Teredinibacter turnerae T7901: one gene and its partners. The main gene of each other region encodes a partner of the protein of the gene in region 3 in a complex. Links are inferred from orthologs where the notes say so. Each region holds a gene or a part of one and is shown on either strand. Other genes may lie near its edges.

The links.
Region 1: the proteins of accD (region 3) and TERTU_RS04770 are in contact, whole or in part, in a solved structure (PDB 8UXZ), measured with the Escherichia coli proteins. The link is inferred for Teredinibacter turnerae T7901 from one-to-one orthologs.
Region 2: the proteins of accD (region 3) and accC are in contact, whole or in part, in a solved structure (PDB 8UXZ), measured with the Escherichia coli proteins. The link is inferred for Teredinibacter turnerae T7901 from one-to-one orthologs.
Region 4: the proteins of accD (region 3) and accB are in contact, whole or in part, in a solved structure (PDB 8UXZ), measured with the Escherichia coli proteins. The link is inferred for Teredinibacter turnerae T7901 from one-to-one orthologs.

What each region holds. Positions count from the first base shown.
Region 1 is NC_012997.1:1,133,052-1,136,771, forward strand. The notes cover bases 427-3,276. They hold TERTU_RS04770 (acetyl-CoA carboxylase carboxyltransferase subunit alpha), read left to right. Parts: upstream 427-1,298; coding sequence 1,299-2,255; downstream 2,256-3,276. Other genes in these bases: TERTU_RS04765 (tryptophan halogenase family protein), read right to left, coding at 427-986; hrpA (ATP-dependent RNA helicase HrpA), read left to right, coding at 2,350-3,276. Outside these bases: more of TERTU_RS04765, read right to left, coding at 1-426; more of hrpA, read left to right, coding at 3,277-3,720. UniProt on the Escherichia coli protein: Component of the acetyl coenzyme A carboxylase (ACC) complex. First, biotin carboxylase catalyzes the carboxylation of biotin on its carrier protein (BCCP) and then the CO(2) group is transferred by the carboxyltransferase to acetyl-CoA to form malonyl-CoA.
Region 2 is NC_012997.1:3,437,714-3,441,562, reverse strand. What follows is about bases 871-3,849. They hold accC (acetyl-CoA carboxylase biotin carboxylase subunit), read right to left. Parts: upstream 3,041-3,849; coding sequence 1,700-3,040; downstream 871-1,699. Other genes in these bases: aroQ (type II 3-dehydroquinate dehydratase), read right to left, coding at 3,607-3,849; accB (acetyl-CoA carboxylase biotin carboxyl carrier protein), read right to left, coding at 3,057-3,521; prmA (50S ribosomal protein L11 methyltransferase), read right to left, coding at 871-1,648. In the rest of the region: TERTU_RS13665 (zinc-ribbon and DUF3426 domain-containing protein), read right to left, coding at 1-649; more of prmA, read right to left, coding at 749-870. UniProt on the Escherichia coli protein: This protein is a component of the acetyl coenzyme A carboxylase complex; first, biotin carboxylase catalyzes the carboxylation of the carrier protein and then the transcarboxylase transfers the carboxyl group to form malonyl-CoA.
Region 3 is NC_012997.1:2,768,134-2,771,998, forward strand. What follows is about bases 1-2,995. They hold accD (acetyl-CoA carboxylase, carboxyltransferase subunit beta), read right to left. Parts: upstream 1,936-2,995; coding sequence 1,066-1,935; downstream 1-1,065. Other genes in these bases: TERTU_RS11045 (bifunctional folylpolyglutamate synthase/dihydrofolate synthase), read right to left, coding at 1-1,017; trpA (tryptophan synthase subunit alpha), read right to left, coding at 1,977-2,792; trpB (tryptophan synthase subunit beta), read right to left, coding at 2,809-2,995. Outside these bases: more of trpB, read right to left, coding at 2,996-3,865.
Region 4 is NC_012997.1:3,436,178-3,439,773, reverse strand. The notes cover bases 1-2,726. They hold accB (acetyl-CoA carboxylase biotin carboxyl carrier protein), read right to left. Parts: upstream 1,733-2,726; coding sequence 1,268-1,732; downstream 1-1,267. Other genes in these bases: TERTU_RS13640 (protein-disulfide reductase DsbD family protein), read right to left, coding at 2,543-2,726; aroQ (type II 3-dehydroquinate dehydratase), read right to left, coding at 1,818-2,282; accC (acetyl-CoA carboxylase biotin carboxylase subunit), read right to left, coding at 1-1,251. In the rest of the region: more of TERTU_RS13640, read right to left, coding at 2,727-3,596. UniProt on the Escherichia coli protein: This protein is a component of the acetyl coenzyme A carboxylase complex; first, biotin carboxylase catalyzes the carboxylation of the carrier protein and then the transcarboxylase transfers the carboxyl group to form malonyl-CoA.

The DNA of each region.
Region 1 (3,720 bases), 1.6 Mb from region 3 along the record:
TTTTTATTCCACAATTTTTCCCGGCGTCCAGCCTGGAACTGAAAGTGGCGGAGTGAATCCAGCGCGGGGTTTTGCACTAGTTCTAACAGTTTGTTTTCCGCCTGGCTCGGCGTGCAAAACTCGCTGCTGTAGACATAGCCATTACCCAGGCGGTGGCGCAATGGAATTTCCCAGCGCCAGCCGTTTTCGTGAGCGATGGCTTTTGTATAGGGAGGGATATCACAGCTGTTGTCACTCTGAACAATAACGGCAGAATCACACAAGAGGTAGTTATTCCAGTTTATATACTGAGTGTTTAGTACCCCGCCGATAAGCAATGCGTTGGTGCCAGTGCAATCGATATAAAAATCCCCGGCTAGTCGCCTGCCATCTTTTAATGTAAGCGAATCGATAAAACCGTTATCGTGGAGTGACGCGTCAACCACGGTTTCCATCACGTGTTGAATGCCGAGCGCCTCAGAGAAGCGCTTAAGATACTTTGCAACTTTAACTGCATCAAAATGCAGCGCGTAATTCACCCCGGATAAAAAAGATTCCGGTGTTGCGGCTCCCGGTGAGTAGTAGCGGCCCGCTTCACCGAGTACGGCACTGGGAGCGTACTGCCACATTTGTGCCGGGTCGCCTTGTTTGCGGGCCTTCTGCAAAAACGCAAAAAAGTTATGCCCGTCTATGTCGACGCCAATATTTCCGAATGGATGCCAAAATGCCTCTCCAACCTCGCTCCAGTCGAAAAATTTTGTGCCCAGTTTATAGGTCGCTTGGGTGGCGGCCATAAATTCTTTTTCATCTATTCCCAGGTTGCGTAAAAATTGCATTACCTGCGGTAAGGTAGACTCCCCAACACCAATGATATTGATTTCGGGTGATTCTACGAGGGTAATCCTAACGCCACGATTGTGCAGTATCTTGGCGAGGGACGCGGCGGCGATCCAACCAGCAGTACCTCCGCCCACAACCACAATGTGTTGAATAAATTTATTTTTCATAGTGATAAGTGTCTGCAAATAACCGGGAATTAACTCTAACCTGTCACATATGCATGGCGTTGATATGTGTCAACGGGGAGGGTTACGCGGCAGGGACGGCGTATGTAAAACGATTGTGATGTGTCTCTCGTTACTGCTTGCGAGCTTAGGCTGGTGGCGCTAAGTTTTGTGTGTGGCTTACGGGAATCGCTTTTAGTCTCTGTAAGTCCAGTGTTAAACTTGTGGCCTTTTCGCTGAATATCCACCCAAGTGGCGGCAAATCGCCTAAGAATTGAACACTAAAATTCTTCTAAACAGGGCCCAATTCGTATCATGAATTTGAACTATCTAGACTTTGAGCAACCGATTGCGGTGCTCGAAGGCAAAATCCAGGAGCTTCAGCTGGTTGGCACCGATAACGACCTCAATATTAGTGAGGAAATTGACCGGTTGAAGGAAAAGAGCACCAAGCTCACCGAAAATATTTATTCATCCCTCACGCCCTGGCAAATTGTGCAGGTAGCGCGTCACCCCCAGCGGCCCTATAGTGCAGACTATATTGCACGTATGTTCGACGATTGGGATGAGCTGCACGGAGATCGTCATTTCGGTGACGACAAAGCCATTATCGGTGGTGTTGGCCGTTTAAACGGACGCCCGGTTATGGTTATCGGCGAAGAAAAAGGACGCTCAGTCAAAGAAAAAGTCGAGCGTAATTTTGGTATGCCCAAGCCCGAAGGTTACCGCAAGGCGTTGCGTCTTATGGAAATGGCAGAGCGCTTTAAAATGCCGGTACTGACACTTATCGACACACCGGGGGCCTATCCTGGTATCGACAGTGAAGAGCGCGGTATCAGCGAGTCGATCGCGCAAAACCTGGCTGTGATGTCGCGTCTGCGCACACCGATTATCTGCACAGTCATAGGCGAGGGCTCCTCCGGTGGTGCGTTGGCTATCGGCGTCGGTGACTATCTCAATATGCTGCAGTACTCGACCTACTTTGTGATTTCACCTGAGGGTTGCGCCAATATTATCTGGAAAACCGTAGAAAAAGCGCCATTGGCGGCAGAGGCTATGGGTGTAACGTCCAGCGTGTTGGAAGAGTTGGGTATCGTGGATGAAACCATCGCTGAGCCTCTCGGTGGAGCGCACCGGGATATCGATACTATGGCCGAGAAGCTGAAAACACGTCTCAGTGAGCAGCTCGACCAGCTGGTTGCCGAAGACATGGATTCATTGCTCGAGCGCCGATACAAGCGCCTTATGTCCTACGGTAACGCCGCTTCCTGATTTTGAGCGACCGGCACCGCAATCTGGTGCCGGCTCGCGCAATACTGCGCCCCTTTCGCTATAATCCGCGCTCGTTATTATCGCCGCGCATTTCATGACTTCTTCATCTCCACAGCTCGCTGCAAATGATCTTCTCGCTCACGTACGTACGCAATTTGATGCGTTGTGCGTTGATGACAAACACCGCCTGCAAGGCTTGGTGCGTCATATAGAGAAGCGCCTATCACTACAAAAACCCTGTGATCGGGACCTTGATCGCCTGACGGATCGCCTGGATGCCGCGCTCGCCAGAATTGCTGAACGCACTCGCAATGCGCCGACACCATCGTTTGACGACGCGCTGCCGATTTCAGCCAAAAGGGATGAAATTAAATCGCTGATCGAGGCCAATCAGGTGGTGATACTGGCGGGCGAAACTGGCTCCGGTAAAACCACCCAGTTGCCGAAGATCTGCCTTGAGTTGGGCCGTGGACTGCGCGGCATGATTGGTCATACCCAGCCGCGGCGAATTGCCGCGCGCACGGTGGCCAGTCGCATCGCCGATGAACTCCAGGTACAGCTCGGCAGCGAAGTGGGCTACCAGGTCAGGTTTACCGATCACAGTAATTCAGCAACACATATTAAGCTGATGACTGATGGAATCCTGTTGGCGGAGATCCAACAGGACCCACTGTTGTACAAATACGATACGCTGATTATCGACGAGGCTCACGAGCGCAGCCTGAATATCGACTTTCTGCTGGGTTACCTGAAAGGCGTACTGAAGCAGCGGCCGGATCTAAAGTTGATCGTGACCTCGGCGACGATTGATTTACAAAAATTTGCGGCGCATTTTTCGGATCAAGATGGCAAACCCGCGCCGGTGATTGAAGTTTCTGGTCGGACCTACCCGGTGGAAACCCTTTACCGCCCTTGGGACGACGACTACCAGGATATTAACGAGGCCATAGTTGGCGCGATCGAAGAAATCCTCACCATGCCGCACAAGTCGGATGGCGACATTCTGGTGTTTTTAAGTGGTGAGAGGGAGATCAGGGAGGCGTCTCACGCAATCAAGAAAGCGGATTTTCGCCATCTCGAGATTTTGCCGCTCTATGCGCGCCTGAGTCTCGCGGAACAAAACCGGGTGTTCCAGGCGCACCGCGGGCGGCGCGTGGTGCTTGCAACGAATGTTGCCGAAACCTCGCTGACCGTGCCGGGTATTGGCTATGTGATTGACCCGGGGCGCGCTCGTATCAGCCGATACTCCGTGCGAACCAAAGTGCAGCGATTACCAATAGAGGCGATATCGCAGGCCAGCGCCAACCAGCGCAAAGGGCGCTGTGGCCGCGTGAGTAACGGTGTTTGTATTCGCCTTTACGACGAGGCGGATTTTTTGGGGCGGCCCGAGTTCACCGACCCCGAAATTCAACGCACGAATCTCGCCGCAGTAGTGTTGCAGATGTTGCAGTTACGGATAGGGGAT
Region 2 (3,849 bases), 670 kb from region 3 along the record:
GCTCAGTGACAGCGCGGTATTCTCCCGTTGCTGTGTGCCGGGAAGCGCGTTGTACATCTTCAACGGCGACATGCTTGCTGCTGTCTTTGCGGAAGCTGGGGAGAGGAGTGTCGTCTTCCGAATCCTCCAGGAGGCTGAGTGCCCAGGACTCATCGGGCTTGTTCTCATCATTCTTGTCTTTGTCGTCCTCTTCTGTGCGCTCGAAAAGATTGGATTTTGTCGATGAGAGGCTTTTGCTGTAGATGATGTTGTCGTGGTGGTCGTGACTAAACTGATCGTCTTCAACACCCAGGTTGTCGTCGATATCCATATCGTCGCTTATCAGAATATCGTCGTCGTCGCGAATGTTCTGCGCTGCGGGAACCGGTTTGGGGACGGGCTTGGGCGCGACGGCAGGTGCGCTCTTAGCAGCACCGCGGTTGGTTGGTTTGGCCGTTTTCGGCTTGTTGGTTAACGGGCGTGCAGGCTTTTTAGTCGGTGCAGACGCTGCCGGGGTGGGTTCCTCGCCAGGGGCAACCAAATGCTCTTTAGCGTTAAAAATATTCAGACAGGAGCCGCAACGCACCGCACCCTTGGCTGAACTGAGATGTGCCTGGGTGATGCGGAACGAGGTGTGACATTTTGGGCAGCGGGTAATTGAATCTGCCATAGGGGCTCTAGTCCTGAGAATCTCCGTTAACTTACGGCGCTAATGCGTTATAGGCGTTGGGTTTACGCGAAGTTTATACGCTCACGGCGGGGGCGTAAATTATTCCTTTGCGGATTTGAGCGCCCGTCGTGTGCCGGTGATACAGATCCATTCTTCACGTTGAAACACCTGTTCGATCTCGACGGTGGGTTCGTAGGCGGCCAGGAGGTCGTCTTTTTGAGTTTCAAGGACACCGGAAAGACACAAGCGGCCGCCGGGTTTAAGCAGTGCAGACAGTGCGGGCGCGAGCTCCACCAGTGGTCCAGCAAGAATATTGGCCAGCACAATGTCGACGGGGTTCTCCGGGCACTTGTCGGGGAAGTAAACAGGGAAGCTTTCGGCGGGCAAATTGTTGCGCTTAACGTTTTCCTGGGTGGCCATCAGCGCTTGCGGGTCGATATCGGTTCCGGTAACCGAGACTGCGCCAAGCAATAGCGCACCTATTCCAAGAATGCCGGAGCCGCATCCGTAATCGATCACTGTTTTATTGGCGAGGTTTTCCCCGGCCAGCCACTGCAAGCATAAAAAGGTTGTGGGGTGGGTGCCTGTACCAAATGCAAGGCCTGGGTCGAGCATCAGGTTGACCGCCTGTGGGTCCGGCGGTGCCGTCCAACTTGGGCAGATCCAGAAACCTGGGCCGCATTGGATGGGTTGGTAGTGCGTCATCCATTCCCGCTCCCAGTCTTTGTCCTCAAGAATGTGCCACTGATGCTGAGCTTCGCTCAGCCCGGACTTCTTGAGTACCAGTTCGAGTATGGCGGTGGTGTCGGTATCTGCTTCAAACAGACCGACTATACGGGTTTCCTGCCAGAGAGGTGTTTCGCCGAGAGCGGGTTCGAAGATGGGGTGGTCTGCGTTGTCTTGCAAAGTTACCGCGAGCGACCCGGATTTTGCCATGGCGTATTCAACGCGCGGCGCCAGTTCGCGGGTGGTGTTGATGCGCAATTGTAGCCAGGGCATGTAACGTCCGAAAATAGATCGGTGTGAACCGAAGTTCACACCGGGAAGGGCTTAGAGACCGAGCTTTTTCTCAAGGTAGTGGATATTGACTCCACCTTCAATGAAGGCTTCATCGCGAACCAGTTCTTTTTGCAGCGGGGTGTTGGTTTTGATGCCGGTAATCACCAGTTCGTCGAGCGCACCTTCCATGCGGCGCAAGGCTTCACGGCGCGTTTCCGCGTGGGTGATGACTTTGGCGATCATGGAATCGTAGTAGGGCGGTACCCGGTATCCTGAATACAGGTGAGAATCCATGCGCACACCTAAACCACCGGGAGCGTGATAGCTTTCGACCAGGCCAGGTGAGGGCATAAAAGTTTTGGGGTCTTCCGCGTTAATGCGGCACTCAATCGCATGGCCTTTGATCGTGATGTCTTCCTGCTTGAGGCTGAGCTTTGCGCCCGAGCAAACGCGAATTTGCTCTTTAATCAGGTCGACACCCGTGATCATTTCCGATACGGGGTGCTCCACCTGAATACGCGTATTCATCTCGATAAAGTAGAAACGGCCGTCTTCGTATAAAAACTCGAAGGTGCCGGCACCGCGATAGCCAATTTCATTACAGGCGTGCACGCAGGATTGATAGACCTCCTGTCGCACTTCTTCCGGGATGCCGGGCGCTGGCGCTTCTTCCAACACTTTTTGGTGGCGGCGCTGCAGCGAGCAGTCGCGATCGAACAAGTGGACAGTGTTGCCCTGGCCATCGGAAATAATCTGCACTTCCACGTGACGTGGGTTTTGCAGGAATTTTTCCATGTACACGGTATCGTCGCCAAAAGCCGCTTTTGCTTCGGATTTGGTGACTTGAATCGAATTCCACAAGCTGGCTTCGGTGTGCACAACGCGCATACCGCGACCGCCACCGCCAGCAGCAGCCTTAATAATGACCGGGAAGCCGATGCGGCGCGCAATTTCAATGCAGGTTTCCGGGTCGCCGGGCAGTGGCCCACCAGAGCCGGGTACCGTGGGTACACCTGCTTTTTTCATTGCTTCAATTGCGGAAACCTTGTCGCCCATCAGGCGGATAACGTCTGCATCCGGGCCGATAAAAACGAAACCGCTTTTTTGCACACGCTCAGCGAAATCAGCATTTTCTGCCAGAAAACCGTAGCCGGGATGCACCGCAACGGCGTCGGTGACTTCCATGGCTGCAATAATAGCGGGGACGTTAAGGTAGCTGTCTGATGACGCGTTGGGGCCGATACATACAGATTCGTCCGCCAGGCGCACATGTTTTAGATCGCGGTCTGCTTTGGAGTAGACCGCCACAGTTGGGATATCGAGTTCGCGACAGGCGCGCAGGATGCGCAGTGCAATCTCGCCCCGGTTGGCAATGAGGACTTTGTTAAACATGATGGCTACCCCGCTCTTAGTTAATGACGAGCAGAGGTTGGTCGTACTCTACAGGCTCTCCATCTTCCACCAGAATCGCTTCCACCACACCGGATTTATCGGCTTCTATCTGGTTCATCATCTTCATCGCTTCAACGATGCACACTACATCGCCAGCTTTTACAGACTGACCGACTTCGACAAACGCCGAAGCACCGGGGCTTGGCGAACGGTAGAAGGTGCCAACCATAGGGGACACCACTTTGTGGCCTGCCACTTCCGGGGCTTTTTCTTCACTCGGAGCGGGCGCAGCGGCCACGGGGGCTGGTGCAGGTGCCGCGGCAACCGGCGCAGGTTGAAATACTGTTTGCATGGGAGCGGCGGCTGAGCGCGCACCACCACGGCTGATGCGAACAGATTCTTCGCCTTCTTTAATTTCCAGTTCTTCGACGTTGGATTCCTCCAACAATTCGATCAGTTTTTTGATTTTGCGAATGTCCATTGTGTCCTCTCAGTAGCTGTGTGCTGTGACTAGGTCTGTGTTTTGTTGTTGCGGGAGGAATGTCGGCACTCCTCCGGTACGATATTCAGCTGTGTTTTTGTTCGGGCTTGTTTTTATCCAGATAATTGAATGCCGCTTGCAGCGCGAGCTCATAGCTCTGTGAGCCAAATCCGCAGACCACTCCGACCGCGATGTCGGAAAAATAGGAGTGGTGACGAAAGGCTTCACGGCTGAATACATTCGATAAGTGGCATTCAACAAAAGGGATACCGACGCCTGCAAGCGCATCGCGCAGGGCGACACTGGTGTGCGTAAACGCAGCGGGGTT
Region 3 (3,865 bases):
CATCATTGCCACCAGTGCGTCGAATTTTTGCGCCTCATAATTCGCGGCCAGATTCTTGGCCAGCAATTGAGTAGCCGCCGGATTGTGAGCAACGTCGAGCACAACCTCGGTACCGTCCGCGAGAAACTTTCGCTGGAAACGACCCGCCAGTGCTAAGCCTGAGATCGTTTGGTCCAACGCAGCACCGGGGACCGCATAACCTTCGAGACTAAGAACTTGTAACGCAGCAGCCACGCTAGATAATGGCAGTGCGCATTCCACCTGGGACGTGCTATTCGTCGTTTCTGCATCTGTCCAGAAAAAGCGGACACGCCCTGCTTCCTGCAAAACATGGAATGCAACGTCAATATAGAAAGTTTCTTGCGGTAAAATCTGGGTTAGATTTTTCGGAGGGTTCGGTTCCGCGCAAACGACGGGAATACCAGGGCGGATTATACCGGCCTTCTCCACTGCTATAGCTTCACGGGTATCGCCCAGCCAGTTCTGATGGTCCAGATCAATGGAAGTGATTACCGCAACATCTGGGAAAAAGCAATTGACCGCATCGAGCCTACCACCAAGGCCAACTTCCAGCAGCCAGTAATCCACACCAGCATCACGAAAAATCAGCGCCGCCGCCAAAGTACTGAATTCGAAATAGGTTAAGGTGAGATCGCCCCGCGCCAAGTCAATTCGTTCGAACGCGTGAATAATTGTGGCATCACTTACCGGAGCACCATTGATACGGATTCGCTCATTGTAGGCAAGAATGTGAGGTGACGTGTAAGCCCCGGTGGTTTTACCAGCGTGGGCAAATAAGGCTTCGCAACTGGTCACAAAGCTGCCCTTACCATTGGTACCAGCAACGGTAATCAATTTACAAGCGACCGGAGCCGAATCATCCCGCGACTGCATTACAGGCGCAAAACCCAGGGTACGAGCAACGGTGGAAATTCGGGAAAGCCCGAGTTCGATCTCTGTGGGATGAAGTGTTTCAAGCCACGCGAGCCATTCATTCAAAGTATTGTGTTGCGGCAAAGGGGAAAAACTCGCGTGTTTCTCTTGTAGATGAGTAAACGCCCGCAGTTAAACTGCGGGCTGATTGGTTAACTTGGCAAGTATGGAGGCCAAACGGTCACGCATTTGTGCCCGAGGTATAATCATATCGATAGCGCCGTGTTCCAGCAAAAACTCGCTGCGCTGGAAACCTTTCGGTAATTTCTGGCGAATGGTTTGCTCAATGATTGCCGGACCGGCAAAGCCTGCGCGAACTCCAGGCTCTGCAGCATTGATATCGCCAAGCAACGCCAAGCTCGCCGATACACCACCGTAAACTGGGTCCGTCATTACCGACACAAAAGGTGTACCCTGCATTTTCATGCGCTCGATGACCGCACTGGTTTTTGCCATTTGCATGAGCGAGATCAGCGCCTCTTGCATACGTGCTCCGCCCGTCGCGGAAAAACACACGTACGGGATATTATTCTCTAGCGCAACCTGGGCCGCTCGGGTAAAACGCTCACCCACCGCATAGCCCATTGAACCGCCGTGAAATGCGAATTCGAATGCACTGGCAACAACAGGCAAGCCTTTCAAAGTACCTTGCATGGCAACCAGCGCATCTTTTTCGCCGGTTGTTTTCTGAGCAGTAGTTAGGCGGTCTTTGTATTTTTTAACGTCTTTGAATTTCAGACGATCGATAGGTAACACATCTGCGGCTATTTCTTCACGCCCTTCAGGGTCCAGGAAAATATCCAGTCGGCGGCGCGCACCAATTCGCATGTGGTGTTCGCACTTGGGGCAAACATCCAGATTTTTCTCCAGCTCAGGGCGGTAAAGTACAGCAGTACATTTACTGCACTTTTTCCACAAACCTTCAGGGACCTTGCTCGCACCTCGGGCCGCCTGACCACTGGAACGAATACTACTGGGAACAATTTTTTCTAACCAACTCATATTATCTCTCTTCGGTTGTTCGCCACGCGCGCCGCACAATTCTATTGGGCAAGCTCGTCCAAACCTGCGCGGATGGGCTCAATTAATTGTTTTAACGTCTCGCAAATTTCATCAATGCCGGCTTGTGCCTTATCACCCATGGCATTTACAAGAACACTACCAACCACTACACCATCAGAGACCGCGCCCACCGCTTGCGCAGAGGCCTTGTCCTTAATGCCAAAGCCAACCAGCACTGGCAGCGCAGTGTGTTTACGAATATCGGCCAGCTTGGACTCCACCGAGCCAATATCTAAATGGCCTGCGCCCGTTACGCCCTTCAGGGACACATAGTAAACAAACCCTGCTGCCAGCTGAGTGACATCAGCAATGCGTTGATCTACCGTTGTCGGTGCGATCAGAAAGATACTGTGCAAGCCATGTGCCTTCAGTTCAGCATCCAGATCTTTTGCTTCTTCTGGCGGCAAATCAACGGTAAGTAAGCCGTCTACGCCACTCTCGGCTGCTACCGCGGCAAGCGTCTTATAACCCATTCGCTCAACAGGATTCGCATATCCCATGAGCACCACCGGCGTTTCGGAATCGGTCTTCCTAAATTCGGCGACCAGCGCCATAGCGCTGCTCAAGCTCGCGCCATTACCCAAGGCGCGCTCGTGGCCGCGTTGAATCACTGGCCCTTCGGCCATCGGGTCGGAAAACGGCACACCCAGTTCGATAACATCGGTACCTGCCTCCACCAAGGCATGCAACGCGGGGAGCGTTACATCCGTGCGTGGATCGCCATGAACGATGTAGGTTACTAGGGCTTTTTTGCCGCTGGCTTTTATATCGGCCAGACGTTTTGAAATTCTATTCACGTTTACTGGCCTCTCACTAAACTTCAATGCCGTCGATTTGCGCAACGGTCAAAATATCTTTGTCACCGCGCCCGGATAGATTGACCACGATCACCTGGTCCTGCGCCATCTGGGGTGCAAGTTTCATCGCATATGCTACTGCGTGGCTCGATTCCAGTGCGGGCATAATGCCTTCCACACGTGTCAATTTGCGGAACGCATCCATGGCCTCATCGTCGTTGATGGCAACATAGTTAACCCTGCCCACGTCTTTTAACCACGAATGTTCTGGGCCTACGCCCGGGTAATCCAAACCAGCGGACACCGAGTGGGTCTCAATAATTTGACCATTCTCATCTTCCATAAGATACGTGCGATTGCCGTGTAAAACACCTGGAATGCCGTCATTCAATGGTGCCGCATGCTTGCCCGTTTCGACACCGTAACCACCAGCCTCGACGCCGTACATGGCAACGCTCTCGTCTTCCAGCATCGGATGAAACAAGCCAATAGCATTAGAGCCCCCACCGACACACGCCACCAGCGCGTCGGGCAGCTTGCCGGTCATCTCCAGACTCTGACGCCGAGCTTCACGCCCGATCACACACTGAAAATCGCGAACCAGTTGCGGGTACGGATGTGGGCCTGCGACGGTACCAATGATGTAGAAAGTATCATCGACATTGGTAACCCAATCCCGCATTGCCTCATTCATTGCATCTTTGAGTGTCTTCGATCCGGATGTGACTGGAACGACAGTCGCACCGAGAAGCTTCATACGGTATACGTTAAGCGCCTGACGCTTAACATCCTCAGCGCCCATAAACACAACGCACTCAAGCCCAAGGCGTGCAGCAACGGTCGCTGTAGCAACACCGTGTTGACCAGCTCCGGTTTCGGCAATTACACGCTTTTTACCGGTAAATTTTGCTAGGAGCGCTTGCCCAATGGTGTTATTGACCTTGTGCGCACCGGTGTGATTAAGATCCTCGCGCTTGAGATAGATTTGCGCACCGCCCATCTGCTGCGACAGGCGCTCGGCGTGATACAACGGTGAGGGACGGCCGACATAGTGCGCGAGATCGCGATCAAAT
Region 4 (3,596 bases), 670 kb from region 3 along the record:
GTTGGTTTTGATGCCGGTAATCACCAGTTCGTCGAGCGCACCTTCCATGCGGCGCAAGGCTTCACGGCGCGTTTCCGCGTGGGTGATGACTTTGGCGATCATGGAATCGTAGTAGGGCGGTACCCGGTATCCTGAATACAGGTGAGAATCCATGCGCACACCTAAACCACCGGGAGCGTGATAGCTTTCGACCAGGCCAGGTGAGGGCATAAAAGTTTTGGGGTCTTCCGCGTTAATGCGGCACTCAATCGCATGGCCTTTGATCGTGATGTCTTCCTGCTTGAGGCTGAGCTTTGCGCCCGAGCAAACGCGAATTTGCTCTTTAATCAGGTCGACACCCGTGATCATTTCCGATACGGGGTGCTCCACCTGAATACGCGTATTCATCTCGATAAAGTAGAAACGGCCGTCTTCGTATAAAAACTCGAAGGTGCCGGCACCGCGATAGCCAATTTCATTACAGGCGTGCACGCAGGATTGATAGACCTCCTGTCGCACTTCTTCCGGGATGCCGGGCGCTGGCGCTTCTTCCAACACTTTTTGGTGGCGGCGCTGCAGCGAGCAGTCGCGATCGAACAAGTGGACAGTGTTGCCCTGGCCATCGGAAATAATCTGCACTTCCACGTGACGTGGGTTTTGCAGGAATTTTTCCATGTACACGGTATCGTCGCCAAAAGCCGCTTTTGCTTCGGATTTGGTGACTTGAATCGAATTCCACAAGCTGGCTTCGGTGTGCACAACGCGCATACCGCGACCGCCACCGCCAGCAGCAGCCTTAATAATGACCGGGAAGCCGATGCGGCGCGCAATTTCAATGCAGGTTTCCGGGTCGCCGGGCAGTGGCCCACCAGAGCCGGGTACCGTGGGTACACCTGCTTTTTTCATTGCTTCAATTGCGGAAACCTTGTCGCCCATCAGGCGGATAACGTCTGCATCCGGGCCGATAAAAACGAAACCGCTTTTTTGCACACGCTCAGCGAAATCAGCATTTTCTGCCAGAAAACCGTAGCCGGGATGCACCGCAACGGCGTCGGTGACTTCCATGGCTGCAATAATAGCGGGGACGTTAAGGTAGCTGTCTGATGACGCGTTGGGGCCGATACATACAGATTCGTCCGCCAGGCGCACATGTTTTAGATCGCGGTCTGCTTTGGAGTAGACCGCCACAGTTGGGATATCGAGTTCGCGACAGGCGCGCAGGATGCGCAGTGCAATCTCGCCCCGGTTGGCAATGAGGACTTTGTTAAACATGATGGCTACCCCGCTCTTAGTTAATGACGAGCAGAGGTTGGTCGTACTCTACAGGCTCTCCATCTTCCACCAGAATCGCTTCCACCACACCGGATTTATCGGCTTCTATCTGGTTCATCATCTTCATCGCTTCAACGATGCACACTACATCGCCAGCTTTTACAGACTGACCGACTTCGACAAACGCCGAAGCACCGGGGCTTGGCGAACGGTAGAAGGTGCCAACCATAGGGGACACCACTTTGTGGCCTGCCACTTCCGGGGCTTTTTCTTCACTCGGAGCGGGCGCAGCGGCCACGGGGGCTGGTGCAGGTGCCGCGGCAACCGGCGCAGGTTGAAATACTGTTTGCATGGGAGCGGCGGCTGAGCGCGCACCACCACGGCTGATGCGAACAGATTCTTCGCCTTCTTTAATTTCCAGTTCTTCGACGTTGGATTCCTCCAACAATTCGATCAGTTTTTTGATTTTGCGAATGTCCATTGTGTCCTCTCAGTAGCTGTGTGCTGTGACTAGGTCTGTGTTTTGTTGTTGCGGGAGGAATGTCGGCACTCCTCCGGTACGATATTCAGCTGTGTTTTTGTTCGGGCTTGTTTTTATCCAGATAATTGAATGCCGCTTGCAGCGCGAGCTCATAGCTCTGTGAGCCAAATCCGCAGACCACTCCGACCGCGATGTCGGAAAAATAGGAGTGGTGACGAAAGGCTTCACGGCTGAATACATTCGATAAGTGGCATTCAACAAAAGGGATACCGACGCCTGCAAGCGCATCGCGCAGGGCGACACTGGTGTGCGTAAACGCAGCGGGGTTGATCACGATAAAGTTAACGCCTTCCCTGCGTGCGTCGTGGATTCGGTCTATCAACTCGTATTCGGCGTTGCTTTGCAGAAAATGCAGATGATGGCCCCGCTCAAGGCAAAGCGTCATAAGCTTCTGGTCGATATCTGCAAGGGTTTCTCGCCCGTAGATTTCGGGTTCCCGGGTACCTAGTAAGTTAAGGTTTGGCCCGTGAAGCACCAGAATAGTAGCCATGAAAATTCCTGTGCCTTAAGAAAGTTTTTAACGACTTAGCTTAAGAAAAATGAGGTTAAAAGCGCAGAAATGTCTCGACTTGCGTGTAAAAACGCTGTTTCGAGATGTCTGGAGGGGATTGTGCCTAATTTGGCGGCTGATGTCTATGGGTGATTGCCGTTTTGCTGACAATCACCGCATTTTGCTTCAATATTCCCGACGTTCATGAAATTAGTGGTTGTTATATGATCGAAGTCGGTTTGGATAGCGCTGGTGTTTTTTTACTCCACCGCGCGATCGATTGCGTTGATTACGGCTTTTGGCGTGAGTAATTGTGGCAGGATCTCAGCGTCGCCGCCACCTGCAGGGAACATTAAGTACAGAGGAATCCCGCTGCGGTTAAACTCAGCCAATAGTGCTTCGATTTCGGGGTTGGCATTTGTCCAGTCTCCAATCAGCAGGTTAACGTCTTTATCTAATGCGTGATTGAAGAAATCCTGTGAACTGAAAGCGACCCGTTCGTTCACTTTGCAAGTGATACACCAATCTGCCGTCAGGTTCACAAATACCGGTTCGCCCTGTTCACGCAATTCATTGAGTCGCTCCATGGAAAAGGTCTGCCACTTGTCGTAGGTCCCGGAACTCGTGGCCTTGTAGTCGGTAAGATGCCAACTGAAGTGCGCAACCGCGAGCAGGCTCACCAACACAAGGCCGCGATTGATCCAGCGTAAGATCGTCGATCTTGGTTCGAACTGCGTCAACCATAGGGCAAAGTAGAGGAATAGGGCGCCTAGCAGCGCCATAGCGGTGCCCGTCACCCCACTTTGGTTACCCAGTACCCAGAGAAGCCATACGCAGGTTGCCAGCAGCGGAAAGGCGAGTACTTGTTTCAGTACATCCATCCAGGGCCCGGGAGAGGGTAAATAACGCGCAAGCGCGGGGCTGTAACTTAGCGCAAGGAAGGGGAGCGCCATGCCGAAACCGAGGCAGGCGAAGACCAAAAGCGCGAGGGGGGCTGGCTGCGTAAGGGCAACGCCGAGCGCTGTGGCCATAAACGGTGCGGTACAGGGGCTGGCGACCACGGCCGCAAGTACGCCGGTAAAAAAGGATGCGCCGAGTCCATCACCGGTGGTCAGTCCCTGGCCTGCCCCCATCAAGCTGGTGCCGAAATGGAATGCGCCAAACAGGCTCAGTCCCATCACTAAAAACAGGTATACGAGAATCACAACAAAAAGGGGCTGTTGCAGCTGAAATCCCCAGCCGAGCGCTTCGCCGGTGTGTCGGGCTACCAGAATAATACTCGCTGCGATTAAAAACGAGATCACCACGCCAAGG